DNA from 3 places in the Daquilactobacillus linshuiensis genome. Region 3 is predicted to be linked to each of the others. Evidence: riboswitches for the same ligand, from Rfam matches in the RefSeq annotation. Region 3 holds a riboswitch; each other region holds the start of a gene.
What was found. A riboswitch is a leader RNA that binds a small molecule or an ion and turns the genes downstream of it on or off. The one in region 3 is predicted to bind thiamine pyrophosphate.
Positions count from the first base shown of each region.

Region 1: linked by a shared signal. The riboswitch ahead of ACUV9F_RS05925 (energy-coupling factor ABC transporter ATP-binding protein) and the one ahead of tenA (thiaminase II) in region 3 are both predicted to bind thiamine pyrophosphate.
Region 2: linked by a shared signal. The riboswitch ahead of thiT (energy-coupled thiamine transporter ThiT) and the one ahead of tenA (thiaminase II) in region 3 are both predicted to bind thiamine pyrophosphate.

Region 1 is NZ_CM128255.1:1,084,204-1,094,777, reverse strand. It holds gene rplX (50S ribosomal protein L24) at 1-186, shown strand, start outside; gene rplE (50S ribosomal protein L5) at 209-751, shown strand; gene ACUV9F_RS06000 (type Z 30S ribosomal protein S14) at 769-954, shown strand; gene rpsH (30S ribosomal protein S8) at 985-1,383, shown strand; gene rplF (50S ribosomal protein L6) at 1,414-1,944, shown strand; gene rplR (50S ribosomal protein L18) at 1,978-2,334, shown strand; gene rpsE (30S ribosomal protein S5) at 2,353-2,853, shown strand; gene rpmD (50S ribosomal protein L30) at 2,872-3,054, shown strand; gene rplO (50S ribosomal protein L15) at 3,086-3,526, shown strand; gene secY (preprotein translocase subunit SecY) at 3,526-4,821, shown strand; gene ACUV9F_RS05960 (adenylate kinase) at 4,847-5,500, shown strand; gene infA (translation initiation factor IF-1) at 5,593-5,811, shown strand; gene rpmJ (50S ribosomal protein L36) at 5,852-5,968, shown strand; gene rpsM (30S ribosomal protein S13) at 5,992-6,360, shown strand; gene rpsK (30S ribosomal protein S11) at 6,376-6,762, shown strand; gene ACUV9F_RS05935 (DNA-directed RNA polymerase subunit alpha) at 6,808-7,743, shown strand; gene rplQ (50S ribosomal protein L17) at 7,764-8,144, shown strand; TPP riboswitch at 8,311-8,399, shown strand; gene ACUV9F_RS05925 (energy-coupling factor ABC transporter ATP-binding protein) at 8,462-9,301, shown strand; gene ACUV9F_RS05920 (energy-coupling factor ABC transporter ATP-binding protein) at 9,277-10,122, shown strand; gene ACUV9F_RS05915 (energy-coupling factor transporter transmembrane component T family protein) at 10,132-10,574, shown strand, end outside.
Region 2 is NZ_CM128255.1:855,893-866,466, forward strand. It holds gene murD (UDP-N-acetylmuramoyl-L-alanine--D-glutamate ligase) at 1-831, opposite strand, end outside; gene mraY (phospho-N-acetylmuramoyl-pentapeptide-transferase) at 849-1,811, opposite strand; gene ACUV9F_RS04460 (penicillin-binding transpeptidase domain-containing protein) at 1,833-4,010, opposite strand; gene ftsL (cell division protein FtsL) at 4,007-4,378, opposite strand; gene rsmH (16S rRNA (cytosine(1402)-N(4))-methyltransferase RsmH) at 4,396-5,343, opposite strand; gene mraZ (division/cell wall cluster transcriptional repressor MraZ) at 5,352-5,783, opposite strand; gene ACUV9F_RS04480 (DUF4044 domain-containing protein) at 6,009-6,119, shown strand; one part of gene ACUV9F_RS04485 (IS3 family transposase) at 6,183-7,093, opposite strand; one part of gene ACUV9F_RS04485 (IS3 family transposase) at 7,093-7,564, opposite strand; gene thiT (energy-coupled thiamine transporter ThiT) at 7,634-8,215, opposite strand; TPP riboswitch at 8,251-8,350, opposite strand; gene mreD (rod shape-determining protein MreD) at 8,412-8,951, opposite strand; gene mreC (rod shape-determining protein MreC) at 8,951-9,808, opposite strand; gene ACUV9F_RS04505 (rod shape-determining protein) at 9,866-10,574, opposite strand, start outside.
Region 3 is NZ_CM128255.1:757,163-767,736, forward strand. It holds gene ACUV9F_RS03970 (ATP-binding cassette domain-containing protein) at 1-289, opposite strand, end outside; gene ACUV9F_RS03975 (GntR family transcriptional regulator) at 292-654, opposite strand; gene ACUV9F_RS03980 (hypothetical protein) at 738-914, opposite strand; gene ACUV9F_RS03985 (NAD(P)H-dependent oxidoreductase) at 914-1,570, opposite strand; gene uvrC (excinuclease ABC subunit UvrC) at 1,572-3,377, opposite strand; gene ACUV9F_RS03995 (SPJ_0845 family protein) at 3,500-3,667, shown strand; TPP riboswitch at 3,674-3,762, shown strand; gene tenA (thiaminase II) at 3,802-4,464, shown strand; gene ACUV9F_RS04005 (universal stress protein) at 4,890-5,321, opposite strand; gene ACUV9F_RS04010 (Nramp family divalent metal transporter) at 5,329-6,897, opposite strand; gene ACUV9F_RS04015 (arsenate reductase/protein-tyrosine-phosphatase family protein) at 7,083-7,475, opposite strand; gene ACUV9F_RS04020 (sigma factor-like helix-turn-helix DNA-binding protein) at 7,507-9,744, opposite strand; gene ACUV9F_RS04025 (PTS sugar transporter subunit IIA) at 10,027-10,494, opposite strand; gene ACUV9F_RS04030 (MurR/RpiR family transcriptional regulator) at 10,497-10,574, opposite strand, start outside.

The DNA.
Region 1 (10,574 bases), 330 kb from region 3:
ACTAATCAAGAACCAAATGGTGGTATTGTTGATGCTGAAATGCCAATTAGTGTTTCAAATGTTGCACTAGCAAAGAAATCTGCTAAAAAGACAACTACATCAAAAACAACAACAAAGAAAACTACTGCTAAGAAGACAACAAAAAAAGAAACAACAAAATCAACTTCTAAAAAAGATGATAAATAACGGAAGGGAGGACTAATAATAAATGGTAAGTAATTTAAAAAAGAAATATGTTGAAGAAATCACACCAGCTTTGGTAGAAAAATTCAACTATAGTTCAGTTATGCAAACACCCAAAATTGAAAAAATTGTTTTAAATATGGGTGTTGGTGATGCTGTTTCTAATTCAAAAAATTTAGATGATGCTGTTGAAGAACTAACTCTTATCGCAGGTCAAAAACCATTAATAACAAAAGCTAAGAAGTCAATTGCTGGTTTCCGTTTACGTGAAGGTATGTCAATTGGTGCTAAAGTTACATTACGTGGTGAAAAAATGTATGATTTCTTATATAAATTAATCAACATTTCACTTCCTCGTGTTCGTGACTTTCGTGGAGTTAGCGATAAATCTTTTGATGGTCGCGGTAACTACACACTTGGTGTTAAAGAACAATTAATCTTCCCAGAAATCGATTACGATATGGTTAATCGTGTTCGCGGATTAGATATTGTTATTGTTACAACAGCAAATACTGATGAAGAAGCAAAAGAATTGCTTAAACAAGTCGGTATGCCATTTGCTAAATAATAAAGGAGGTCAAATAATTGGCTAAGAAATCTCAAATTGCAAAGAACCATCGTCCAGCAAAGTATAAAGTTCAAGAGTATACACGTTGTGAACGTTGTGGTCGTCCACATTCTGTTTATCGCAAATTTAAGCTTTGCCGTGTTTGCCTTCGCGAATTAGCTCACAAGGGCCAAATTCCTGGTATGAAGAAAGCTAGTTGGTAAAAACAAAATTAATTACAGGAGGTAAATAGAATGGTAATGACAGATCCTATTGCAGATTACCTAACACGTATTCGTAATGCTAATATGGTTAGACATACATCTGTATCAGTTCCTGCTTCAAACATGAAAAAAAATATTTCAGAAATTTTGAAGCGTGAAGGTTTCATTAAAGATTACGAAGTTGTTGAAGATAATAAACAAGGTATGATCAATATCACACTAAAGTTTGATCAAAACAATGAACGTGTATTAACAGGTTTAAAGCGTATTTCAAGACCAGGTCTAAGAAGTTACGTAAATTCTGAAGAAGTTCCCAAAGTTCTTAACGGATTAGGTATTGCTATTATTTCTACTTCTGAAGGTGTTATCACCGATAAAGAAGCTCGCGCTAAGAAAATTGGTGGCGAAGTAATTGCATACGTTTGGTAAGAATAAGAATTAGATAAGGAGGTGCACAACTTGAGTCGTATTGGTTTAAAAACAATCGAAGTACCTGCAGATGTAACAGTTACTAAAAATGGTAACGAAATCACTGTTAAAGGTCCTAAAGGTGAATTGACAAGAGAATTCAGTCCAAAAATTAAATTTGTTCAAGAAGGTAATGTTGCAAGATTTGAACGTGAAAGTGAAAATGATAAAGCATTACATGGAACAATGCGTGCTAATTTAAACAACATGGTTGAAGGTGTTGTTAATGGATTTGAAAAGAAACTTCAACTAATTGGTGTTGGTTACCGTGCACAACTTAAAGGTAGTCAACTAGAACTTAATGTTGGATATTCACATCCAGTACTTATGGATGCTCCAGAAGGCATTAAGATTGAAGTTCCATCAAATACTGAAATTACAATTTCAGGAATCAGTAAACAGGTTGTTGGACAATTTGCTGCTGAAATCAGAGACGTAAGACCACCAGAACCTTATAAAGGTAAAGGAATTCGTTATGTTGATGAATATGTTCGTCGTAAAGAAGGTAAGACTGGTAAATAATTAAGTCTTACAAAAATAATATGAGGTGAAAAAATGATTTCTAAACCAGATAAAAACAAGATACGCCTAAAACGTCATAAACGTGTCCGTGGTAAAATCTCTGGTACTGCTGAGCGCCCACGCTTAAACGTATTTCGCTCAAATGCTAACATCTACGCTCAAGTAATTGATGACGTAGCGGGTGTGACGCTAGTAAGTGCCTCAAGTATTGATAAAGAAATTAAAGACGGTTCAAAAACTGAAAAAGCTGCTGCCGTAGGTGCACTTGTTGCAAAACGTGCTGCAGAAAAGAAGATTGTTGATGTTGTGTTTGACCGTGGTGGTTATATCTATCATGGACGTGTTCAAGCACTAGCAGAAGCAGCTCGTGAAAATGGACTAAAATTCTAAAAAGGAGGATACCTAAGTATGACATTTATCGATCCATCACAATTTGAATTAGAAGATCGTGTTGTTGCTATTAACAGAGTTACAAAAGTTGTAAAAGGTGGACGTCGTCTACGCTTTGCTGCTATTGTAGTTGTTGGTGATAAGAACGGTCATGTAGGTTTTGGTACTGGTAAAGCTCAAGAAGTTCCAGAAGCTATTCGTAAAGCGGTTGAAGATGCTAAAAAGAACTTGATTGAAGTACCAATGGTTGGTACAACTATTCCTCATGAAATCATTGGGAAATTTGGTGCTGGCGAAATCTTATTAAAACCAGCTTCAGAAGGTTCAGGTATTGCTGCTGGTGGTTCAGTTCGTTCAGTTGTTGAACTTGCTGGTATTGCTGATATTACAGGTCAAATGTTGCGTAGTAATACACCAATTAACGTTATTCGTGCAACAATTGACGGTTTAAGTCGTTTAAAAACAGCCGAAGGTGTTTCATCACAACGTGGTGTCTCAGCTCAAGATTTGCTTAACTAGAAAGGTGTGTCGTAAATAATGGCTAAATTAAAAATTACTCTTATTAGAAGTGCAGCACACCGTATTCCAGCTCAACGCAAAATTGTTAAAGAGCTAGGGTTGGGTCGTATTAGTAGTTCTGTTATTAAGAACGATGATCCAGCAACACGCGGTGCTATTGTAAAAATTGCACATTTAGTAAATGTTGAAGAAGTTAAATAATTATAAGAAATAAACAAGGAGGTACCTTTTCATGGAATTACATAATCTTAAACCAAGTACTGGTTCAAGAAGTTCTAGAAAACGTGTAGGTAGAGGTACTTCATCAGGTACAGGTAAAACTGCAGGACGTGGACAAAAGGGTCAACTAGCAAGATCAGGTGGTAAAACACGTATTGGTTTTGAAGGTGGACAAATGCCTTTATTCCGTCGTATGCCAAAACGCGGATTTAACAATATCAATAGAAAAGAATATGCTGTTGTTAATTTAAGCGATTTAGCTAAGTTTAAAGATGGTTCTGAAGTAACTGTTGCTTCATTAAAAGAAGCTGGAATCATTAAAAAAGAACTTGCAGGAGTTAAGTTACTTGCTAATGGTGAGGTTAAAGCTAAGCTTACAGTTAAAGTTGCAAAATGCTCAAATGCTGCTAAAGAAGCAATTGAAGCTGCAGGTGGTTCTGTCGAGGTGATTTAATGTTTAAAACAATCAAAGCTGCTCTGAAAGTTAAAGAAATAAGAAAAAAGATTTTCTTTACTTTAATGATCTTGGCTATATATAGATTGGGTTCATATATTGCTGTGCCAGGTGTTAATGCTTCAGCAATGAATAAAATTAGTGCTACTGGATTAGTTCCATTATTGGATACTGTTTCTGGTGGTGGCTTATCAAATTATTCTATATTCTCAATGGGTGTTTCACCGTTCATTACTGCTCAAATTGTTGTTCAATTATTGCAAATGGATATTGTTCCTCGATTCGTTGAATGGAGTAAACAAGGTGAAGTTGGACGTAGAAAATTAAATCAAGTTACTCGTTACTTAACGATCATACTTGGATTAATTCAGTCAATTGGTATAACAGCTGGATTTAACGCACTTAGCGGCATGGGACTTGTTAAGAAACCAAGTATTCAGACATTTTTGATTATTGGAATCATCTTAACTGGTGGAACAATGTTGCTTACTTGGCTAGGTGAACAAATTACTGATAAGGGTCTTGGTAATGGTGTTTCAATGATAATCTTTGCAGGTATCATTGCAAGAATGCCAAATGGCCTTTATAAGTTATTTAATGATCAGATTGCTAGTTCAAATAAAAGTGATTTAGCTAAAAATATTGGATTTTTAGTTGGAGTTATTTTAGTAATTCTTATAGTCACCGTTTTTGTTACTTTTGTACAGCAAGCGGTTAGAAAAATACCTATCCAATATACAAGACGTGCTACTAGTGGTGGAAGCGAAAGTTTTCTTCCGCTAAAAGTTAACGTTGCTGGTGTTATTCCTGTTATTTTTGCTAGTTCATTTATTGTTACTCCCCAGACTATTATGATGGCTTTTCAAGCAAGTCATGGTGATGAAAATTGGTTCAAAGTATTAAGTAACATTTTTAACATGCAAACTACAACGGGGGCACTTCTTTACACCTTATTGATTATTTTATTTACTTTCTTTTATGCATTTGTTCAAGTCAATCCTGAAAAACTTGCTGAAAATTTACAAAAACAAGGTGCCTATATTCCAGGTGTATGGCCTGGAAATGGAACAATTAAGTTTGTTTCTGGTGTTTTGATGAGACTTTCAACAGTTGGATCATTATTCTTGGGACTAATTGCATTGCTTCCCTTATTAGCATCAAATATATTTGGATTACCTCAATCTATTGGATTAGGTGGGACAAGTTTACTTATTGTTATAGGGGTTGCTTTAGAAAGTGATCGTCAACTTAAGGGATTATTAATGAAACGTAAATATGTAGGTTTTATTAGATAATAAAAATTTAAGTTGGGAGAAAAAAATGAATCTATTACTTATGGGCTTACCGGGTGCTGGTAAAGGTACTCAAGCTGAAAGAATTGTTAATGATTTTAAAGTTGTACATATTTCCACTGGAGATATGTTCAGAGAAGCAATGGCCGAAAAAACTGAGATTGGAATGAAAGCTAAATCATTTATGGATAATGGTGAATTAGTTCCGGATGAAGTTACTTCTGCTATTGTTAAAGAAAGATTAGCAAAAGAAGATGTCAAAAAATCGGGTTACATGCTTGATGGTTTTCCAAGAACTATTGCTCAAGCTGAATCTTTAGATGAAATTTCAAGTGATCTTAATCAGCCGATTGATGGTGTTATCTATATAGATGTTCCTTCAGAAAAGTTAGTTGAACGTCTATCTGGAAGATTTATTTGTAAAAATTGTGGAGCCACATATCATAAGATATTTAATCAACCTAAAGTTGAGGGTACTTGTGACATTTGTGGTGGACATGAATTTTATCAAAGAGATGATGATAAACCTGAGACTGTAAAAAATAGATTAGATGTAAATATTAAAATGAATACTCCATTAATTGATTTTTATGAAAAGAAGAATCTTTTGCATAAAATTAATGGAGACAAAGATATTGAAGAAGTTTATGAAGATGTGAAAAAAGTTATAAAAGGACTTTAGTTACCATTTATTTACTTTTTAGTAGCTTCGTGATATTATTTTTCGATATATGTAGTAGTATTAAACCTTACAAATTCGAGGAGGGTCCAAGTTTGGCCAAAGACGATGTTATTGAAATCGAAGGTACTGTTGTAGAGAACTTACCTAGAGCAATGTTTAAAGTAAAACTAGAAAACGATGCCACAGTATTGGCTCATGTTTCTGGTAAAATTAGAATGCACTATATTAAGATATTGCCTGGTGATAAAGTTACTGTAGAACTTTCACCGTACGATTTAAGTAAGGGACGTATCACATATAGATATAGATAAATATTTTCTGTTTTTTAATATGATGGGAGGTTCACAGAATATGAAAGTAAGACCATCTGTAAAACCAATGTGTGAACACTGTAAAGTTATCAAACGCAAAGGTCGCGTTATGGTAATTTGTTCAGCAGATCCAAAACACAAACAAAGACAAGGTTAATATTATAGAAGGAGGATACTTCAATGGCTCGTATAGCAGGTGTTGATTTGCCACGTGATAAAAGAATTGTCGTGGCACTTACATACATTTTTGGTGTTGGTAACTCAACAGCAGTCAAAGTCTTAAAAGATGCCGGGGTTTCTGAAGATATCAGAACTCGTGATTTGACTCCAGATCAAGAGGATAAAATCAGAACTGAACTTGATAAATTTCCTGTTGAAGGTGATTTACGTCGTTCAGTAAGTATGGACATCAAGAGATTACAAGAAATTGGTTCATATCGTGGAATTCGCCATCGTCGTGGATTACCCGTTCGTGGACAAAATACAAAAAACAATGCACGTACTCGCAAAGGTAAAAAAGTTACTATTGCAGGTAAGAAGAAAGACTAATAAGGAGGTAGGTTCATGGCAGTCAATAAAGGTCGTAAACGTCGTGTAAAGAAACATATTGAATCTGGCGTTGCTCATATTCATTCAACATTTAACAATACACTAGTAATGATTACTGACGTTAATGGTAACGCCGTTGCTTGGTCATCAGCTGGTGCCTTAGGTTTTAAGGGAAGTCGTAAGTCTACTCCTTTTGCCGCACAAATGGCTGGTGAAGCAGCAGCAAAAGAAGCAATGGAACATGGTATGAAAACCGTAGAAGTTGCAGTTAAAGGTCCAGGTTCTGGACGTGAGGCAGCAATTCGTTCTTTACAAGCTACAGGTCTTGACGTTACAGCAATTCGTGATGTTACACCAGTTCCTCATAATGGTTCTCGTCCACCAAAACGTCGTCGTGTATAGTAAGTTCTTTGAAACTAGCGCAATAGATGAAAGGGGCAGAACTGAATGATTGAATTCGAAAAACCAAGTATCATAAAAGTTGAAGAAAAAAATGATTACGGTAAGTATGTAATTGAACCTCTTGAAAGAGGTTATGGTACTACTTTAGGTAACTCACTAAGACGTGTATTACTTGCTTCTTTACCTGGTACAGCAGTTTCTGATGTACAAATTGATGGAGTTCTTCATGAATTTTCAACAATTGATGGTGTTATTGAAGACGTAACTCAAATTATCTTGAATATTAAGAAACTTTCTTTAAAACTTCACGGAGATGAAAAGAAAGTTGAAATTAATGTTAAGGGACCTGCTCAAGTAACAGCTGCTGATATAGTTGCAGATGACGATTTAGAAATTCTAGATCCTACTCAATATATCTGTACTGTTGCTGAAGGTGGCGAACTTAATATGCAAATGACAGTTAAAACTGGTCGCGGATATACACCAGCTGACCAAAACAAAACAGATGCAACACCAATTGGTGTTTTGCCCGTTGATTCGATTTTTACACCTGTTTCAAAAGTTAATTACCAGGTCGAGAGTGCTCGTGTTGGTAAAAGAAGTGATTTTGATAAATTAACTTTAGACGTTTGGACAAATGGATCAATTAACCCCAAAGAAGCAATTAGCTTGGCAGCTAAAGTTCTTACAGAACATTTGAATAGTTTTGTAAACTTAACTGAAGAAGCTATGAACGCTGAAATGATGGTTGAAAAAGAGGAAACTCAAAAAGAAAAGAAACTTGAAATGACTATTGAAGAACTTGATTTATCAGTTCGTTCATACAACTGTTTGAAACGTGCAGGTATTAATACTGTTCAAGAACTTACAGATAAGAGTGAACCTGATATGATGAAAGTTCGTAATCTAGGACGTAAGTCATTAGAAGAAGTCAAAGTTAAGTTAAACAATCTAGGTTTATCACTTAGACAAGACGATTAATAGACAAGGAGGGCACTAAAATGGGCTACCGTAAACTAGGACGTTCAACAGATCAAAGATTAGCTATGCTTCGTGATTTAACTACTGATTTGATTATTAATGAACGTATCGTTACTACTGAAACTCGTGCTAAAGAAGTTCGTCGTACAGCTGAGAAAATGATTACACTTGGTAAAAAGGGTGATTTACAAGCTCGTCGTCAAGCTGCAAAGTTTATTAGAGATGAAGTTGCTAACATTAGTGAACAAGATGATGCAGTTGTTGTTCAGTCTGCTCTTCAAAAACTATTCAGTGATGTTGCACCTCGTTACAAAGATAGACAAGGTGGATACACAAGAATAATGAAGACAGCACCACGTCGTGGAGATGCTGCACCTATGGCAATAATTGAACTAGTTTAATTATTACATCAATCTATTTAAAAACAGTCATTCGTGATTTTAGTGAGCGTTATGATGTTGGGTATATTCCAAGTCTAGCTCTAAGATTTCCCTAATCGGGAGACACTAATTTTATCGAATGATTTTTTTATATACTTATAAATTATTGTGTTATTATATTGTTAATTAAATAAATCTGGGGTGCAATTTGCTGAGATTATACCCATTGAACCTGATACAGTTAATGCTGAAACGGGGAGATAGTAGTTGTAAGTATTAGTGGACCTCTTTGTTTAATATTACAAAGGGGCCTTTATTTTTAAATAAGGTATGTAAATATGACAAATCCAATTATTGAAATTAGTAAATTAAATTACAAATATGATGAATCCACTGAAAATGTATTGTCAGACATTAATCTAAGAATTAAAGAAAAGTCATGGACTGCTATTGTTGGACAAAATGGTAGTGGTAAAAGTACGTTGACTAAGTTATTAAATGGTATTTTACAAACCGATTCTGGAACTATAAAAATTGATAATATCAAATTAACTAATGAAACTATTTGGGACATACGTTCTAAAATGGGAATTGTTTTTCAAAATCCTGATAATCAGTTTGTTGGTGCAACGGTAGAAGATGATGTTGCCTTTGGTTTAGAGAATCAAAGTGTTCCTCAATCAGAGATGAAAAGTAAAGTGATGGATGCTTTAGACAAAGTTCAAATGACTGATTTTGCAAATAGAGATCCACAAAGTCTTTCAGGTGGACAAAAGCAGCGTGTTGCTATTGCTGGAATTATTGCACTAGAACCAAAGATAATTATTTTGGATGAAGCTACTAGTATGCTTGACCCAAGTGGACGATACGAGATAATTGATATCATAAAAAAATTAAAAGATGAGCTTGATTTAACTGTATTGTCAATAACACATGATGTTGAAGAAGTAACTGTTGCCGATGATGTTCTTGTTTTAAGTAAAGGAAAAATTTTAAAGCAGGATAAACCAGAAAATATTTTTACTGATGAAAAATTATTAAAGCAAGCAGGACTAGAGTTACCATTTGTTCAAAAAGTACAGCAGCGTCTTATATCAAGAGGTATTAATATTTCAAACGACTGGATGAACGAAGAAAGATTGGTGAATGAAATTTGGAAATATCATTTGAACAAGTAGAATATATATATCAGCCAGATACTCCTATGGAAAATTTAGGGTTAGAAGATATTAATGCAACAATTAAAAATAATAGTTTTACTGCATTGGTCGGTCATACAGGAAGCGGAAAATCTACTTTTGTACAGCATATAAATGCTCTATTAAAACCAACTAAGGGAAAAATTGTTGTTGGAAATAAAGTAATAACGCCAGATACAAATAATAAAGATTTAAAGTCATTGAGAAAAGAAGTAGGTATGGTTTTTCAATTTCCCGAGAGTCAATTGTTTGAAGAAACCGTTGAAAAGGATATCATGTTTGGTCCGATGAATTTTGGTATAGAAGAAAAAGATGCTAAGATTCTTGCAAAAGAATCACTATTAAAAGTTGGATTAAGTGAAGAATATCTTCAAAAATCTCCTTTCGATTTATCAGGGGGTCAGATGAGAAGGGTTGCAATTGCAGGAGTATTAGCAAGTAACCCTGATACGTTAATTCTTGATGAACCTACAGCCGGTTTAGACCCAGAAGGACGTTTAGAAATGATGACTTTATTTTATAATTTACATAAAGAAGGTAAGACTATTATATTAGTCACTCATCAAATGGAAGATGTCGTTAATTATTCAGATGATGTAATTGTGTTTAATCATGGAAAAATCGTTAAACATGATACTCCAGATAAAATTTTTGAAAACGAAATTTGGGTAAAAAATAACAATCTTGAACTCCCAAGAAGTGTTGAATTTATGAATCGTTTAAAGAGTAAAGGGATGAATAGTACTGATAATCCGTTAGTGATTTCAGATTTAATTGATGTAATTAGTAATGATATTTAAGGGGAATTAATTTTGAATAAATTAATTGTAGGTCGTTATATACCTGGTGATTCGATAATTCATAATTTGGATCCACGAGCAAAGTTTATTGGAACTTTTTATTTTATTGGAATTATATTTTTAGCGAATAGCTGGTACACATATTTGCCATTATTTTTGTTTGTTTTTTTTGCTTTAAAATTGTCAGAAATAAAATTGTCTTTCTTTTTCAAAGGATTAAGACCACTAATGTGGCTAATTTTATTTACTGTGCTTTTGCAAGTATTTTTTACTCCGGGTGAAAAGCAATTATGGCAATGGTGGATTTTTTCATTATCTTGGCAATCTATATTAAATGGTACATATATATTTATGAGATTTTTACTGATAGTTTTCTTTTCAACACTTTTAACGTTAACAACTACTCCAGTTGAATTATCGGATGCAATCGAAGCGGTAATGAAGCCACTGAA
Region 2 (10,574 bases), 99 kb from region 3:
AATTCTAATTTCTGAAACATCAATAATTTTTTCATCCTTAAAATAAATAATGTTATCTAATACATAAGCACCATCTTTATACTCGTTATTTTTAGTAAAAGGAATTACTTGAGCATGACTTTCTTTAGATAAATCTATCCATTCCTTATTATCATAATTTACTACGAAAAAATCTTCATTTGTTTGATTTTTCGTAATATTCATCTTAGCTTTTATATAGTTCTCACGACTACCATGATAATCCAAATGTGTAGAATATATATTAGTTAATACAGCTATCTTAGGATGAAGGTCTTTAACTCCCATTAATTGAAAACTCGATAATTCTGAAACCAAATAGTCTTCTTTTTCTGCAACTTGTGCACCCTGGCTTAAAGGTATTCCAATATTTCCACCTGTATAAACTCTGTGTACTGAATTTTGTTTTTGTAACATCAGAGAAATAAGAGTTGTAGTTGTCGTTTTTCCATTTGTACCTGTAACTGCTATCATTTTGCCGTCTAAAACTTCATAAGCCAACTCAGGTTCTGTTAAAACAGGGATATTTCTTTTTTGAGCTTCTTTTACCATTACATTCGTATATGGAATTCCTGGATTTTTAAACATAAAATCAAAATTTTCATTAAATAAATCTATTGAATGCATTCCTGTTAAAACTCTAGCTCCTTGTGATTCAAGTTCAGCAATATCAGGATTATTATCATACTTTTTAGCATCATTAACAGTTATTTTTGCACCTAGCTTAATAAGTAGGTTAGCTGCTGCAACTCCGCTTTTTCCAAGTCCTAACACCAATACTGATTTATTTTTATAAGTATCAATATCCTTCAATTTCTATACCTTCTTTTTTATAAAAAAATAGTTAAATAAATTACTGAACAAATTATTGAAAATAGCCAAAAAACAATATCAATCTTCCATTCACTCCAACCAAGCATTTCAAAGTGATGATGTATTGGAGTCATTTTAAATATTCTTCTCTTAAATAATTTAAATGATCCGACTTGTAACATAACACTTAATGTTTCTATTACGTAAATCAATCCAATTAACAACAGTGACCATGGTCTTTGTAAAATTAGAGAAATTGCTGCTAGTCCACCACCTAATGCAAGAGAACCAACATCACCCATGAATATTCTTGCGGGTTTATGATTATAAAATAAAAATGCAATTAGTCCACCAGCAACAGAAAAACAAATCAAAGCAATATCATTTCTGGATTCTTGAAAAGAGATAATTCCATATGTTGCATATGAGATAGTTGCTAATCCAGCTACCAATCCATCAAGTCCATCTGTTAAATTAACAGCGTTGGAAAAACCAACAAGCCATATAATAGCGAAAATGGTGAATATTATAACTGAATTAATACTGCCTATTAAAGGTACATTTAAAACTGTTGAAAAACCTTCATGTGCATATACGTGCATAAATATTAAACCAATAAGAATTTGACCGGCCATCTTTTGCCAGGCTTTTAATCCAAGATTTCTTTTTTTACTGACCTTTATAAAATCGTCTAGAAATCCTAAGACACCAAACAAAATAATAACTAAAGAAACGACTAACATTGATAGTGTAAATTGATTTTTTACGATACCAACCCAAATATTAGTAATAATAATACTAATCAAGAATACAACACCACCCATTGTTGGAGTTCCTGACTTTTTTTCATGCCATTTAGGACCTTCTTCACGAATTTGCTGTCCTTCATCTTTTGCTCTTAGGTATCCAATAAATAACGGTAGTAACATTACCGCTATTGCAAAACTACTAATAAATGGTATTAAAATTTTTGTTAACATATATATTTCCTCTTATTAACACTATGCTCCAGAAAGTGTTACTTCAATATCTTTTTTATTTGTTATTACTTCGTTTGCTTTTAGGCTTTGACTAGTTACATATCCTGAACCAGTCACTTTAATTTTTTTACCAGTGATTTCAGATAATTTCAAAATATCACTTTTTGACCATTTAGTTACATCTGGCATTGTCATTGCACCATTTGTCATTAATAGAACTTTTTGGCCTTTTAATATTTTATCATTTGCTCTTGAAAGCTGTTGTACAACTTTACTACCTGACCCAATTACAACAGGAACTAATCCTGAATCAGTGAGTTTTTGTTTAGCTTTATCAATATTTTTACCAGTTACATTCGCAACATCAACGTGATTAGAGCTTATATCTTGATTTTGTGCTTCCAAGTTTTCTGAACTCTTCAATAATCTTAATGCAAGTGGATTAAATATTTCAGAAAGAATTCCATCTCCACCTTTAGGAGACATTACCTGTGGTTGTTTCATTGTTATATAAATCATATAACGGGGCTTGTCAGCTGGTAATATTCCCATTACAGAAAAGACATAATTATTACTTCCAGTTAAGTAACCTCCTGATTGCGATGGAATTTGTGCAGTACCGGTTTTTACAGCTGTTTTATAACCTGGAATACTATAAATTTTTCCAAGTCCATAATCTTTATAAACAGAGTCTTCCATTGCAGACATTACTTGATTTGCTGTATCACTTTTTATTGGTTGACCAACTACTGTCTTTTTAGTTTGCGTTATTTTATTAGTATTTGGATCAACTATTTTATCTACAACATAAGGTTTTACCATTTTTCCTTTATTAGCAACTGCAGAAACAGCTTGCAACATTTGAATTGTATTAACATCAATACTTTGTCCAAAAGAAGTCATAGCTTGATCACTTGAATGACTAAACTCGATTTTTCCTGCTGTTTCATTTGGAAGATCTATATTAGTCTTTTCACCCATATGAAATTTATTTAAATAGTTTTGCCAAGTAGAAGCACCCATTTGTTGTTCTAGTGTTACCATACCAACATTACTTGAACGCGGAAAAGCTTCATATAAAGGAATTGAACCCCATCCAGTTTTGTTCCAATCACTAATTACTCTATCGCCAATCTTTATATCGCCAGATTGATAATATTGATTAGGATTATAGTGACCAGAATCGATTGCAGCAGCCAAGGTCATAATTTTTACGACTGACCCTGGTTCAAATTGATCCTCAACTAATGTGTTCTTCCAACTATCAGACAGTCCATCTAAATTTGTCGGGTTAAATGTTGGACGTTGAGACATCGCCCTAATAGCTCCTGTTTTTGAATCCATCACAACTGCTTGAAGTTGATTAGGAGAATATTTTTCTTGAACATTAGACATTAATATTTCTAGATAGTCTTGAATTTTAGAATCTAGCGTTAAATAAACATCTTTACCATTTTCAGATTGTTTTTTTATCACTTTTGTTTCAGGCAATTCATTACCATTACTGTCTACTTTTGAAATTTTTTCTCCATCTTTACCTGACAATTCTGTATCTAACTCTTTTTCTATTCCCATTATTCCAGTAACTTTTTGAACGTCAGATACATCGCTTTGATTTTTCACTTTTGTAATTCCAATTAAATTAGATGCAAAAATTCCATTAGGATATGATCTGGAAGGAGTTTTTATAAACTTAATTCCTGGCAATTTTTCTACTTCAACTTGGTCTTTTATATGTAAAGAAAGCTTTTTACCTGCCGAACCAAATTCAACTTGAAAAGTTTTTTTATTTTTGGGATTTAGATAATTAAATATCCTATTTTTATCTAATGAAAGATATTTACTTAAAATTTCAGCAGTTTTTTCTTTATCTTTAACGTAGTCATCTTTTCCATTTTTTGTTTTATTTTGTTTATCAAGTATGGCATAAATAGAAAATTCTCCTGCATCAGAAGCTATTACATCACCATTCTTGTCATAAATATTTCCCCTTTGTGCTATTAAAGGATTTTTTTTCATATATTTAAATTTAGTTCTGTAACTTAGGTTTTGTCCTTTTGCCTCACCTGTCATCGCAATTTTTGCAAAATCCAATATAAAGACAATAAAAATAAGAGCAAATATAAACATCAACACTCTTGCAAAAAGTGTTCTATTTGATTTTGCTCTTAAATTATTTTTATTATTTTTACTACTCATTTTGAAACATTCCTAACATTATCATTACTCAAATTCATATTATGTGATTGAGCGTATTCAGTTAGCCTTTGAGAACTGGACAATTCGCCAACCTCTTGTCTTAAGTCGACATTTTTACTTGTAGTTGAGTCAACAGCGGAGTTTATTTTTTGAAGCTGTTGTTGAGATACAGTTGCAGATACTTTTACAGAAACCAAGGCTATCATAAGAACCATTGTAACAATACCAAGTCCAGCTAACAAGAAACCTTCAGTTTTTGAAATTGGAACACTTTTAGTGCGTGTTCTTCTTGTTGTTCTTTGCTTTGGTTGTTGCTCAATTTCTGGTTGTACATAAGTTTCTAAATTTCTCGCTGTATTATTATTCATACTAATTCCCCACTACATTAATTCTCGTTTACTTTTTCTACTACTCGTAATTTTGCGCTATGTGCACGATGATTTTCATCTTGCTCAATCCCAGTTGGTAAGATTGGCTTTTTATTTATTAATTTTAATTTTGGTTTTAGCTCTTCTGGAATTACAGGAAGTCCTCTTGGAATATCAATTTCAGAGAATTCTTTAAACATTTGCTTAACTATCCTATCTTCAAGAGATTGGAATGTAATTACACAAATTCTTCCCCCAACGTTTATTAAATCAATTGAACTACTTAATGATTTTTCTAAAGAACTAAGTTCATCATTAACTGCGATCCTAATTGCTTGAAAAGATTTCTTTGCTGGATGTCCACCTGTTCTTCTTTTAGCTGCCGGTATTGAATTTTTAATAATATCTGCTAATTCGGTAGTTGTTTCAATACTATTTATTGCTCGTCTTTTTTCTATATTGCGGGCAATTTTTTTTGCAAATTTTTCATCACCATATCTAAATAAAATTCTAACTAACTCTTCATATGGCCACTCATTAACAATTTTAAAAGCATCTAATTCTTGACTTTGATCCATTCGCATATCGAGCCTAGCTTCATTTTTGTAGCTGAATCCTCTTGTTGGATCATCAAACTGGGGTGAAGATACACCTAAGTCGTAAATAATTCCATCAACCTTATCGATACTAATTTCGTTTAATTTTTCAGAGATACTTTCAAAATTACTTTTAATCATTATCAATTCATTATTAGAATTTTTTGCAACATCTTCAGAAAGCTTATTACCTTCTAAAATAGCTGTATCATCACGATCAAATGCAATAACCTTACCACCATTAAGCTGACTAAGAATTTTTTTAGTATGCCCGCCTCTGCCAAATGTTGCATCAACATAAGTGCCTGTAGGAGAAGTATTTAAATATTCGACTGTTTCTTCTAATAAAACCGTTTTATGCTCAAACATTTTTACTCCTACAAATCAAAATCCATCATTTTTTCTGAAATATCATCAAAGTTTTCAGCCGCATTGTCGCTAAATTCATTCCATCTTTCCTTGTCCCAAATTTCAATTCTATTTGAAACACCAACAATCACACAATTTTTATCAAGGTCAGCATAATCCATCAATGAGGAAGAAATATTAATACGTCCTTGTTTATCAATTTCTGTTTCAGTTGCCGAAGAATAGAAAAATCTAACAAACGCACGAGCATCTTTTTTTGTTAGAGGTAATTGATCAAGTTGTTCTTCCAACTTTTTCCATTGGTCATTTGGATATCCAAACAAGCATCCATCCATACCCTTTGTTAAAACAAAATCATCTCCTAGACTTTGTCTAAATTTTGCTGGAACTATAACTCTTCCTTTAGCATCCAAAGTATGGTTGTATTCTCCCATGAACATCCAAATCACCTCCTTACTCCCCTAATAAATATAATATTACCACAACCCACCACTTCACACCACATAATTACCAAAAAAAGTATTTTTAAACAAGAATATCTATACAATCATTGATTTATCAATGTTTATATAGGTGGTTTTGTGTGGTAGATTATAAATATACATTTGAGTTTTATATTAAAATGCAGTAAAATTTCACTAAAATTAATATATAGGAAGAAAAAAATGGATAAAAAACCTAGTACACTAACAAAAATAACCAGAGTTTTCATCTGGTTAATGTTACTTTTAACAATTGTAGGAGTTGTTTTTGGTGCAGTCGCAGCATTAGTATAAGAAATTAAAAAAAAGAAGACGTGAATTTAAAATTGAACTGAACCCCAAATATTGGACGAAGTTTTAAGCTACTTTCTGGGATACAAACTTTCGGTACTCTACCGGACTTTTGTATCCCAGTTTTTGTTTTATTCTCACTTTATTATATTTCTCCATCCATGCTGCTACTTCTGAAACTAATTCTTCATAGGTATCAATCTCTTTTTGATGATATATATTAACTTTCAAAATATGAAAAAAACTCTCCATAGCTGCATTATCTAAACACGTTGCTTTTCTTGACATACTTTGAAATATTTTATTCTCTTTAAGTACTTTAACCCAACTTTTATGTTGATATTGAACCCCTTGATCTGAATGTACTGTAGTTCTGTAATCTAATCCTGCTGGTATTTTATTAATACCATCTTTTAAGGTGTTTACTGTAAATTCTACTGTCGGATGCTTACTTATATCCCAGCTCAATATTTCGTCTGAAAACAAATCATAAATACAAGTAAAATAAGCTCTTTGTTTGATACTTTCTTTTCCCCATCGTATTTCAGTGATATCTGTAGTTAATTTTTGATAAGGTCTATCAGTATTAAAACGACGATTAATTCTATTCTTAGCTATTTTACCCACTGTACCCTTGTAAGAATTATATTTCCGTGTTTTCTTGTTATAAGCTGTAGATAGTAAATTCATTTCAATCATTAATCTATAGACTTTTTTGTGATTAACTTTAAATCCTCGATTATGAAGCTCACCTGTTACTGGACGATATCCATAAGTATCATCACTTGTTTTAATATCTTTGATAGCTTCTTTTAATTCTTGATCACTATTATTGTTATCAAGCAGTCTTTTAGAGTTATATTCATAAGTACTTTTAGGCATGTCTATTACTTTAAGGATGTTCTTCAAAGAATATTTCTCTTGCCTTAGTTCATTTACTATTTGTGCTTTTTGCCATCTTGTTCCTGAACTAAGGCCTTTAGTTTTTTTAGATATTTATTTTCTATTTCCAAAAGCTCGTTTTTTTCTCTTAGTTTTTCTAATTCTGTTTTTTCTTTACCTTGTTTAGATTGTTTTTTAGAATTCATTATCTTTGTCCGCCCTTTATTACGGTACAATACTTCTATTCCTTCACAATCTAACTTATGTTGCCACTGCCAAATAGTTCCGGTATTGGATATATTAAAGTGAAGGGCTGTTTGTGGATAAGAAGCATTGTTTTGTTTCATCCATTTTAAAACATTCACTTTAAATGAGCCATCATAAGTTGAAATTGGTGATAATATATTCAACCCATCTAAACCAAACTTTTTATAACGGTCAATCCAGGTATATACTATAGAATCATTTGTTATATGATATTTCTTGATTAGATTTGAAACTCCTATTGAAGTATTGAGATATTCAGTAACAATCTTTAATTTTAATTCTTTAGAATATTTAACCATACAAAAACCCCCGATATTGGATTTGGCCCAATATCGGGGGTTCAGTTCAAATTCACATCTTCTTTTTTTTTAATTTTTTGGAATTATCAATGTTTTCATAGACCTTGATAATAATAAAAGTACAACTATTACTAATATTATATTGGCAATCGCACTTCCCCCATTAACTACTAGGGAGTATACCCATGGATTCATTCCTTTTGGAGCATATGAACCCCAATAATATCCACCCGCAATAAAATGAATAAAATATTTACTAACAATTCCTAATGATCCAAAAAGAATAGCTGATAACATAATACTTTTGTTACTTCTCAAATCACTTTGTATTTTTGTATACCCAGTTCCCGCAAGTCCTACTAAAGCAAATGCAATGAAATATTCTAAGAATCCTTGCAATGGATTAAGAACACTTCCATCTCCAATTCCTCTTAAGATAAGATCTAAAATTCCCCAAGTTAGTCCTGATAAAGTTGCTGGAACAATTCCTCTTCTAAAAGCAAAAATTATCAAAGGTACTAATCCATACGAAAATTCCACTGCGGAAATTCCTGTAGTATGTGGTAAATAGTTTAAAGCCATAGCAAATGCAGTTATAATTGCACCTTCTACTGTTACTTGTAAAGCATTTTTGTCCTTAGTTTTTTCCATAAAAAAACCCCTTTCATGATTAGTCATCACAAAAGGAGTTTCCTCCACACAAATCCCTACGCTTGTACTAACAAACAGGTTCTAAGGGTCTGACACTACATCACTCTCAGCCAAATGGCTCCCCTTTGTGAGACTATTGATTTATTACATAAAAATATAAGATAATAAGAAAAAAAAAGCAAGTCATTATACTTACTCAATATCCTCTTCGAAATTCTATTATCTTGTCCGTTACCCAAGAAATTGGTAGTAATAAAATGATGAAAGTAACCAAATTAAATATTACTGTTGGAGCAATTGTATAGGTAATAAAATCTGCAAAGCTTAAGCTTACAGTTTTAAATATTAATCCTAGTAAATAAACAATTACATGAATACCGATTAAAGACAATAAGTACAAAGACACCTCAATTATAAAATTATCTGCTAATATATCTTTCAATATATAAATAAGAGCAACAAATAATGGTAGTAAAACAACATAAATGCCAAAAATATTCATATAAAATATGTCATAAAACAATCCAAAAATAGCCGCATAAATAACTATTTCTTTAGACATAGTAAATTTAAATGCGAATATTATAAGCATCATTAACATAAACTGAGGTAACCCATTATTACTTTTGTCATTTAAAAAATCAAGATTATATTTGACTACACCATCTAAACAAAAGCCAAGTAATAAAAGTAAAAAAGGAGCAATTAATTTAAGAATTTCACTAAATCTTTTCATTAATTATCACCTACACTTCTATTAATAACAGTGACAACAGTAAATTTAGTTAAATCCGTTGCAGGCTTTACATAAATTACATTAGATAACCCATAATCATCCTTTTTAACATTAGCAACTGTTCCAATAAATAGACCCTTAGGAGTTATACCTCCTAGTCCTGAAGTAACAATTTTTTGTCCTGGCTTTACATCTTTTATAGAGTTAACTTGTCCTAATTCTAACAAGTTAGAATTGGAATCATATTTGGTAATAATTCCGTTAATATTAAGCGTATCTGATAAAACTTCAGCAGCAAATTTATTACTTGAAGAGTTTTCTGAAGAAATAAGTTCAACTTTAGAATTAGTTTTATTTACATCCGCAATTCTACCAATCAATCCTGAACCAGACATAACCGGCATGTTCTTTTTAATGCCCTGATTTGATCCTCGATTAATTACTAAATACTCTTGCCAATCACTAGGAGATCTACTAATAACAGAAGCATTAATTTTTGAATAGTCTGTTAACGTATTATAAAGCTTTAATTGCTTTTTCAAATCCTTATTTTCGTTTTTAACAGTGTCTAAACTAACTTGAGTTTGTTTATATTCCTGCAACTTAGCTTTTAATTTTTTATTTTCAGAATAAGTATTTAACAAATCAGAGGCATTTGATCCAAAATTTCTAATTGCATTAAACGGAGCTGAAACTGTTCTACTCAATAAGCCAATAGTATCATTACCAGCTTGTTGGAAAAATGGAGAATCATTTTTACCATCACGGATATTAAGTGATACTGCAATTAATCCAAAAGTCAAAATAACAGATATCATCAATATAATCAATTTTTTATTTGAGAAAAACTTATTCATTCTATACTCCTAATAATTGAAATAAAAAAGCAGGTTCTATTATAACCCGCTGCTTTTTTAGTGGCGTCTTATTACATCGATATTCTTTAATGATTCACCAGTTCCAATAGCAACACATTCAAGAGGATCTTGTGCAATAAATACAGGAACACTCGTCTCATCAGAAATCACTTCCGCTAAGTTGCCTAGTAAAGCTCCACCACCTGTTAAAACAATACCATGATCAATAATATCAGCAGCAATTTCTGGAGAAGTTTCTTCTAGTGTTTCCTTAACGGCATTAATAATTTCAGCAACATCTTCGTGAATAGCACGAGCCGCATCTACCGATGTTAATTCAATTGTTTTTGGTAATCCAGTCATTAAATCACGACCTCTGATTGAAATAGACTGTGCTTGATCAGCTCTTTCAACAGATGCTGATCCAATTTCCATTTTGATTTGTTCTGCAGTTCTTTCACCAATTAGTAAACTAAATTGTTGTCTTACATATGCAGTAATAGAATCATCAAATTTATCTCCGGCTACTCTAATTGAACGTGATGAAACAATACCACCAAGAGCAATTGTAGCAACATCAGTTGTTCCACCACCAATATCAACAACCATACTACCAGTTGGATCCATAACAGGTAGACCGGCACCAATAGCTGCAGCAAATGGTTCTTCAATAACGTAAGCTTCTTTTGCACCTGCCTGTTGAGTTGCTTCAACAACAGCACGTTTTTCAACTTCTGTCACACCACTTGGTACACAAACCATAACT
Region 3 (10,574 bases):
ATCGAACAATTTTTTCAATTTTCATCGACTTATCAAAAGAATTTAATTCATCAGAAAAACTAACTGCTAATTTTTGTTTAGCTTTATTCTTTTCACCATTGATACTTATATTTCCTTTATAGTTTGTATTCAAATTTGAAATTATTTTTAATAAAGTAGTTTTCCCTGCACCATTCTCACCAACCAAACCAACAAAATGTCCATTATTAAGTTTGAGATTGATATTTTCAAGAATTGTTTTATCATTCTTTTTATATTCTAAATTTTCTATTTTTAATAATTCACTCATAATTACTCTCCCTCCATAACAAATTGACTCAAGTATGTTGTAATTTCTTCTCTTGAAAGTCCTAAATCAAACAATTTTTTATACATCTCATCAATAGTATTTTTTATTATTTCCTGTTTCAACTCTAAAATAACTTCAGTATTATCTGTAACAAAATTCCCTTTTCCTCGTTGTGTAACTATTATTTTTTCCTGTACTAACTCATTTAATGCTTTTTGAACAGTATTAATATTTACACCAAGATCAACTGAAAATTCTCTAACAGATGGAATTTTGCTTCCAATTTTATAATTATTAGATACTATTTTATTCTTTATTAAATCCTTAATTTGTAAATATATTGGTATACTCGCGCGAAACTCCATATCGTCCTCCTATGTATTACTATACTAATACACTAATATACGAATTGCAATAAAAAACCGATACTAAATTGTATCGGTTTTTTTTACCAGCCTTTATGATTCCATATACGACCGTCTAACTCTGCTTGTTTTTGTTCTATTCTAGTTATTAATTCATCTGTCAAACTTTCTAAATTTTTATAAAAAGCTCTGTCTTCATATTTTTGTGATTTCAAACTTAATTCTTGGGCCTGTTGTTTAATCCAATTAATCTCATCCATTACCCTTCTCCATCATCTTCACGCATTGATTTAACTTGCCAAGTCAAATCATTTAATTCCTCTTGTTTTGCTTTCAAAGTTTCTGCCAACAAGTCTTGCTTTTTATTTGTTAATTCATCAATAAACCATTTTATTTCTGAGTCAAAGTCAAACTTTTCTTGCATTAAATATCGTTGATAATCAGTAACTAGTGCTTGTTTTTGTCTATCCGTAAGATACTCAAATTGATAAATTATAAAAGGTGCAAGATACTTCATATCTAATTTATTGGCCATCATTTCAAATGGTTTTAACATTTCAGATATTGAATACTTCTCTTTACTCCCAGCAGAAAAATCCTTTTTAGCAATTCCAGTTGAAATCACTAGCGCAAATTCTTTGTCTTGAAGTGGTTTGTTACCAGAAAAAGCAAAATCACCATCTAGCACTTCATCAATCCATCTTTTCAAATTTGCTGGAGCTGAATACCAATATAATGGAAACTGAAAAACTATTCTATCATTTTCCAATAATAATTGTCGATCTTGTTCTTTATCAAAGATTTCGTCAATAAAGTGATAAGTAACATTATGATTGTTTGGAAAGCTAGCCTTTAAAAAACTCTGTGTTGATGATTCTTTTATTTCTGGATGGCTTACAATAACTAAAGTTTTCATTTTATTTCCTTTTCTTTGGCGTTATCGAAAGTGATAGTTTAATTGTTTGTGCTACAGATTTTGATATTCCTAAATCCATTAGATCATTAAGCGGAGTTTCTTTTATTTTTTTAACCGAACCAAATTTTTTCAGTAATTTTGTTCTAGTTTTTGGTCCTACACCCTTAATACTTTCAAGTTGTGATGAAAGTGCGTTTTTACTCCTTGTTTGTCGATGAAACGTTATCGCAAACCTATGCACTTCATCTTGAATTCTTTGAAGTAGATAAAAACCTTGGCTTTTTACATCGAGATCCACTTCTATACCGTCTTCTCCAGTTATTAAATGAGAGGTATTATGTTTATTATTTTTTACCATGCCTGCTACAGGAATTTTTATTCCTAATTCATTTTCTAAAACGTCCATTGCCGCACGTAATTCAATAATTCCACCATCCATAAGTATTAAATCAGGCAGTGGTTTTTCTTCTTTTATCAGTCTTGAATATCTTCTATATATAACTTCACGAGTATTTGCAGCTTCGTCAGATCCTTTTTGATGTTCTACTTCGCCTTTTATTTTATATTTACGATACTCGGTTTTGTAGGGATGTCCATCCTTGAATACGACCATTGCTGAAACGGGACTAGTTCCTTGAATATGGGAATGGTCAAAAGCCTCAATAATATGTCCATATGGAAGGTTCAATGATTTAAATATTTCTTCTTGTGCTCCAAATGTCTTACGATTATCAAGTTCCATTAGTCGAAACTTTTCTTCTAATACTAGTTTAGAATTTTCATAAGCCATGTTTAACAAATCTCTTTTTTGCCCTCTTTGTGGTGTTCTAAAAGGTACCTGTAAAATATCTTCCATTACCGAAGAATCAATATCTTTGGGTATTAGGATTTCTTTAGGCAAAATATTATTTTTTCTATTATAAAACTGAAGTATAAAAGTCTGTAATTCTTCTTCCGGAGTATTAATACATGGAAATACTCTTTTTTCACGCTTCATTAATTTAGCTTGTCTAATAAAGAATACTTGAATTGAAATCCAGCCTTTATCTACATAAAAATTAAAAATATCTCTTGGTGTATTATCATTTGAAATGATCTTTTGTTTTTCAACTGTAGCTTCAATATAGTGAATTTGATCCCTTATTTCAGCAGCTCTTTCGAATTGCAAATTATCTGAAGCTTCTTGCATTTGTTGATTTAATTCTTTTTTTACTGATGAAACATTTCCATTTAAAAAGCTTACAATTTTTTCAATTTGTTTATCATATACCTCAACAGGAACTTCTTTAAAACATGCACCTAGACATTGTCCTAAATGATAATAAAGACATGGCCTATTCATAAATCCCTGACATCTTCTTAATGGATATACTTTTTGAAGAAAATGCAACGTTTCTTCAGCTGCATATACATTAGGATAAGGTCCAAAATAATAAGCACCATCTTTTTTTACTTGACCAGTTATCATCATTGTTGGATTACGTTCTTTTGTAATTTTTATATAAGGATAACCTGTTCCTTTTTTTAGTTTAATATTGAAGTATGGTTGATGTTTTTGAATTAGCGTAATTTCTAATAAGAATGCTTCTTTATCTGTTGATGTTATGATAGTTTCAAAATCAACTATTTCAGATACCAAACGTGCTGTTTTACCTTCATGAGCACTTTTAAAGTATGAACGAACTCTGTTTTTTAAATTTTTAGCTTTTCCAACATATATTATTTTTGAATTAATATCCTTCATTAAGTAGCATCCAGGTCTATCTGGTAATAATGCTAACTTACGTTCTAAATGTTCACTTGCCAAATTATTTCTCCTAAATGTAATATCTCTTTTTATAAATGAGATTCATTTATTTGCTTTAACCATTCTAGACTATTTTACAATAGTTTCAAGAATTGCGATTTAAAAAATAATTTAGTATTATTATGAAGAAAAGAGAGGATGATAATATGGGACTAACAGTTAAACAAGAAAATAACTTTGGGGAAATGTTTGATAAGTTTGCTTCATTACCAGATGATGTTAAAAAAAACATGGACAAAGTAAAAGAAACTGAAAAGAAAGTTAAAGATAACAAAAAAGAAGAAAAATAATTAAATTCATCGCATTTGGGGTGCTTAGGCTGAGATTATACCCATCGAACCTGATTCCAGTTAGAACTGGCGAAGGAAAATGTTTATTGACTATTGCTACCCTTTTGCGATTTTTTAGACAAAGGGGTATTTTTATGACTAAAAATTTTACCGAAATTGCTTATAACAAGTCTTTTGAGCCATGGCATAATAGTTTTACGCATCCATTTATCACTGAATTACAAAGTGGACGTTTGAATATGGATATATTTAAATACTACTTATTACAAGATCGTTATTATTTAGAACATTTTAATAAGCTTTATGAACTAATAGCTCAATCAACTGATAATAAAGAATTAAAGGACTCCTTAATTGCGAATTCTTTAGACCTTGGTGCAGGTGAACTAGCAATAAGAAATACTTTTTTCAAAGAGCTAAACATTACTTCTGAAGAAATAAAAAATACACCTATTACTCCTACTGCCTATAATTATGTATCTCACATGTATAGACAGCTTTACACAGGTAATGCAATCATTGCATCAGCAAGTATGCTACCTTGTGAATGGTTATATCAAGAAATAGGTGAATACTTGTCTGACAAGATGTCACCAGTTCCAATATATCAAAGCTGGATTGACAGCTATTCAACAAAAGAGGTAAAGGAAAATATAATTAAACAACGCAACTTATTAGATAGATTATATGAATCTGTTTCCGTTAAAGATCAAGAAAAAATGATTAATGCTTTTGTTATTAGTTCTCAAATGGAATATAGGTTTTGGGAAATGTCATACACAAAAGAAAAATGGTAAAAAAGAAATGTGAAATAAATATTAAATACTACAATTAGTAAGGATGTTTCAATTCAACACGTTCCATAAACCAGAAAATTTTGCTAAAAAAATAGCCTGTAATCATATATTCGTGATTACAGGCTATTCTTCCTTAATGCTTAATTGCTAAACGATTTCTGCCACAGTTCGTTTATTAAAATTTAAAGTTTAACTTGTTAATATTTCTAATATATACCATATACTCAACCAAAACTAACAAGCTAGCGCCTAAAAGTAACATCATAATGTCACCCTCCTGTTTGTATTAGATTGGATACTATTTCTCTTTCCATGGTTAATTTAACACCTTTTTTACACATTAGCAAATTAACTTTACTCTAATTTTAAACGCTGATTTACGGGGATTTATAATGACATTTTCTTTAAATATTAAAGTATACTTTTTATCTAATTACCATCACTGATATTGGTGAATATTTTGCCATATATGCTGCTTGACTACCAAAATATTTATTTATACCTTTTTTAGCTAAAGAACCGACTATTAAAACGTCAGGTTGTACCTTAGGTATTATTTCTTTAACAATTACTTCTCCAGCTTGGCCTTCTCCTATGACTGTTCTTACGTCTTTTACGCCAGCATTTTTAGCTTTTTTGACATATTCTTCCATATGTTTTTCTAATTCTTTTCTTTCACCATGGATGTAATCAACATCCATAACTTGATAAATATTCATTTCTCCATTTTCTAACACTGATGCGATTATTAATTCTGCATTATGTTCTTTAGCTTCTTTTATAGCGTGGTCAAAGGCTAATAGCGCATCTGAGGAATCATCAACACCAACTAATATTTTTTTAATCTCCATAACCATACCTCCACTATTTTATATTCATTTTCTCTTGATATCGTTTATTTCCTTTGTACAATTCAATAATTGTCCAAATCAATAATGCCAACACTGCAACAATCAAGGTATACGCAATTACATCTGCAGTCATTATTTGAGATTGTGTTGCATTATCACCATAAAATCCTTCAATTTGACCTGGTAAACCAATCATATTCAAATATGTTAATCCAATAACCGATATCCAGCCCAGTATTTTAATCCAAGTAGAATTCTTGAAACGCTCTCCCATCTCGACCTTACTATCTGTCATCATTAACAATGGCAGCATAGAAAAAGGTAATGCAAAAGCTAAGAAAACTTGAGAATTATTCATTAAATCATTCAATGCGCTATGTTCTTCTATTGCACTTTTTCCACTGGTCATCATTACACAAATAACGACAGGAATAACGGATATCAATCTTGTAATCAATCGACGAGCCCACAATGGCATTTTCATATGAACAAAACCTTCCATAATAACTTGACCAGTCAATGTACCAGTAATGGTTGAATTTTGTCCTGAAGCCAAAAGTGCTACTGCAAACAATGCAGATAAAACTCCTGACCTAGCAACACTAGCTAATACTTCATTACTCAATGTAGATGTATCAGATAATGCATGATACAAGCCAAAGAATGATGGATCTTTTACTGCTCCATTTTTAAACACTGCAACTCCCATAATCAGTAACAAAGCATTTACAAAAAATGCAGCTGTTAGTTGAATATTTGAATCCCAAGCAGAGAATCTAACAGTTTGTGCAACTGATTCTTCATCTTCGTGATCTATTTCTCTTGTTTGAGAAATTGCTGAATGTAAATAAAGATTATGTGGCATAACTGTTGCACCGATAATTCCTAATGCACCAGTAAGTGGTGTCTGCCCTCCGATGTGTGGAGTAGCTGCAAATGTTTGAGCATTTGGTACTAATCCCTTTATTACTCCTGACCAATCAGGATTAGATAATGCAACTTGATACACAAACACTAATAAAATTACAATAATTAAAGCAACAACAATTGCTTCAATTTTTCTAAATCCTACTTTAGTTAATAATAGCAATAATAATACATCTAATACAGTTATCAGCACTGCAATAAGAAGTGGAATATTAAATAATAAGTATAATGCAATAGCCGCACCTATTACCTCAGCTATATCAGTAGCCATAATTGCTAACTCAGTTAAAATCCATAAAACAATTCCTAAAGACTTACTTGTTCTAGCCCTAATTGCTTGTGCTAAATCCATTTGACTCACAATGCCAAGCTTAGCCGCCATGTATTGTAAAAGCATCGCAATTAAGCTTGACATAAGAATTACAGACATTAATAGGTACTGAAAATTTTGTCCTCCAGTAATTGAAGTCGACCAATTACCGGGATCCATATATCCAACTGCAACTAAGGCACCAGGTCCTGAATAAGCAAATAAAGTTTTCCAGAATCCTTTTCCCTTTGGAACCTTCACAGTTCCATTAATCTCTTCAAGTGATGGTCCATTAGCATATTCAATTAATTTATGCTTATGAACTACTTCTTTTGTTTCACTCATATAACTCTCCTTTCATATATCCATTAGATATTGTAAAAGGACAAAAAGAGTTTTGACAACTTTTTTTTAAGTAAGCCTAACTTATAAAATCAAGAAAAAGGTCCCTAAAAACGGTTATCGCGAGGATTTTTAGGCTACCCTAATTTTTTTAAATTACGTTAGTTTGCAAACAAAAAATCTGATGATTATTCATCAGATTTTATTTTTTCTATCCATAACGGAAGAACTTCACTTAATTGTCGATAAGTTCTCTCGAAATTTTCATCATACCAAGGATCTTGAATTTCATATGGATTCTCTAGAACTGATGTTGCCATATAAATTTTATTCTGTGCTTCTTTATTTGGTGACATACTCTTTAAATTGTTAACATTAGAATTATCCATACCAACAATGTAATCAAATTTTATAAAATCACTGTCAGTTATTTGTTTAGCCTTGTGATTTATTAGTGGAATGCTTTTTTCTTTTAATTTAGCTATTGCACCTTTGTGAGGATTATTGCCTATTTCATATGTCGATGTTGCTCTTGATTCAACATTTACATTTAAATTATTTTTTTTTACAAGATCACTCATTATCATTTCTGCCATAGGTGAGCGGCATATATTACCTAGACAAACGAAGAGTATTGACTTCATATAAATTCTCCTTAATTTCTATAATATCTTCAGCGTGTAGCAATTTTTCAAAGTTAAAAGCAGCGGATACTGCCTTATATCCAATGTAATATAGATAATTCATTAATTCATCTTTAGTAAATGAGCTACCCTTAAATTTATCATTAATAGCTACTAATATTAAATAAAGGGGACTAACATTTTCCTGTCTACTTTTTATTAGAATCAAATTATTTCCTGTATAACTACTATTTTTTTGAATATAGTTACTTAACAAAATTTTATTTTTAATATGATATTTTTTTACTTCATCAGCGACAATAATAATATCAGAATTCTTTTTTACAATTTCTTTGCATGTATTAGTAACTTTAAGTGTATCCTTTTTTGTAATTGCTTTAATAACTGAATCCGATATATACATCTCGTAACTATTTGCAGCTGCTTGACGTATAGTATATTCATCCCAACCCAATTTTTCTTGAGTATCGGTCATTGTTAGCTGTCCATTATTATCATTCAAAACATCTAGTAATACTTGTTCAGTGCTTTTCTTCTGACTATTTTTTTTTCTTATAGACATTGTATTATATCTACCAAAATCAAATATTTCACTGAACTTATTTTTTAAAGCATAGTATATTTCAAATTCAGTTATACTTTGTTCTTTAAGTTCTTTTGAATATTTTTGAGAAATTACTTTATATGACACTTCAGGGACTACGTTTAATCTTTCAATAAGAAATAGTTTTACATCATTTAAAAAATCATCTGAATAATTTTCTTCATTATAAATTTTATATTTTCTACGACCAATTCTAATTAAAATTTTATCATCAGTTATTCTAAGTAATGTAGACTCCAAAGCACGATAATTATCTTCAGAAACTTCATAGATATCACTTGCATATAATTGTTGTGTTATTTTATTTAATTGATCTAAATTTTTAAGACTTAGCTCAAAGTAGTCGTTATTTTGTAAGTATTTTTCTAAAGCAACTAATACCAATTGTTTTTTGGTTAACTTACTGTAGATATTATCATTATTTATAATTATCTTGTTTGTTATTTTTACTATCTTATTAAACACTTCGACTAGATCCTCATTTGATAGATTAATATCCATCTCTTCAAAAAATGAATTCATTTTTATTAATACTTCACTTAATTTGTTCCCAAAATTTTGATCAATATATTGAAGTAATTTATCAATAAGCCTATCCAAATCAAAGTTTTTTAAGTTTCCATACAATCCTATCTGAGAATTATATCGATTATTATCTTGTGTATAATCAAGAATTTTTTGTGTAGACTCACTTAAATGACTAACCAAAATTGTATTTATCTTTATATCAAAATATGTTAAATCTATTGCTTCAAAAAAAAGATTTTCTTTAGCACTAATTACAAACCTATCTCTTATTTTCTTTTCTATTTGTCTAACTCTTTCGCGAGTCACCCCGAGTCTATCACCAATTTCTTGAAGTGTTTCTTTATTTTGTACTCTTGCTTCCAAAATATTCATACTGTGGCTATAATTTTTATCCTGATTTGATACATCTTTAAAAATAGTCTTATCAATATTAGTTTCATTTAATAGTCTTGTTCTATAGATAAGTTGACTGACAATTGACAATTGATACTTATCTAATTTGGATTTATGTTTTTTTATTATGTCACTTAATTTCTTAAATTTTAATTCATAATTTTGTAAAAAAAACCTTGTGTATGGAACTTGTATGGCTTCCATTGCCCTATACAACGAAAAAGGAGTAATTTCAATTTTATTCAAATCAGAACTTAAAAAGTCATGAACTTCATCAATAAACTCATCTACTAACTTATGTCGTCTTGTCGTTGTCAACTTATAACCCGATTTTTTTATTACATCATTGACACGCTCAAAAATTAAACCATTAATTGCTGAAATTCCAGAATTTGACACAGGAATATTTAAAAATGCATCTTTAATAATTTCATTCGTAGATATAATTTCAGGAAATATTATCGAAATATTTGCACTAGTTTTTAATTGATTAATTTCTTGTAAAAACTCATTTCTTTTTTTATCCCCAAAACCGCGCGCATTAATAACTTTACTAATTGAGTCGTTAGTAATGTCTTTTACTTTATATATATTTTGACTATTGAATATATCCCTAATCAACTGATTTTTTCGATCAGGAAATAATTCTGAAATAGTTCTTTCATCTATAAACAAACTCATAACATATACCCCAAATTTCATGCAATCGCTTTTATATTTAATAAGTATAACATTTTTTGTATTTGTCAACCACTTTACATATAGTAAACCAATTTTTTTATATTGTAAATCGCTTGCATTATTTTACGCTAATGTTTATAATTAGCTTATAAATATTTGAGGTCCCCCTTTTTCCTCAATATTTATTGTAAATCACTCGGTGTTCCCCCCTTAAACACTAAGAATTGATATTACATATTTTCCCTAATAAAAAAGTTCGTAGAAAATTTCTACGAACTTTTTTTATTCTATTCTGTCTCCTTTTGACACTTTTCTTTCGATAGTATCAAAAATTAAATTATTTTTATTTTCCGTTATAACCACAACTATAGTATCTTCAAGATTATTATTATTTACTTGATTTCTATTAATATATGCAATTTTTTCTCCATATTTAACTTTGTTACCGACATCTACAAATAGCTCAAACGGTTTTCCATTCAATTTAACTGTATCTATCCCCATATGTACAAGTATCTCATTACCATTCTCCATTTTAATTCCAATTGCATGTTTACTTTTTTTTGCAATCATTGTTACTTCTCCCGATACAGGGCTATAGATATCATCTGAATCCGGAACAATGCCAAACCCTTCTCCCATTGCTTTTGTATTAAATACAGGATCATTCACATCTTTTATATTTATTAATTTTCCATCTACTGGTGAATAAAAATTATTATTCACATCTTTTTTTAAAAATTTAAACATACTTATTTATTCCCTTCAAAATAATTTCTTATTGCTTGTGATGAGTCTTTTATTTTTTTTATATTATCATCGTAGCTATA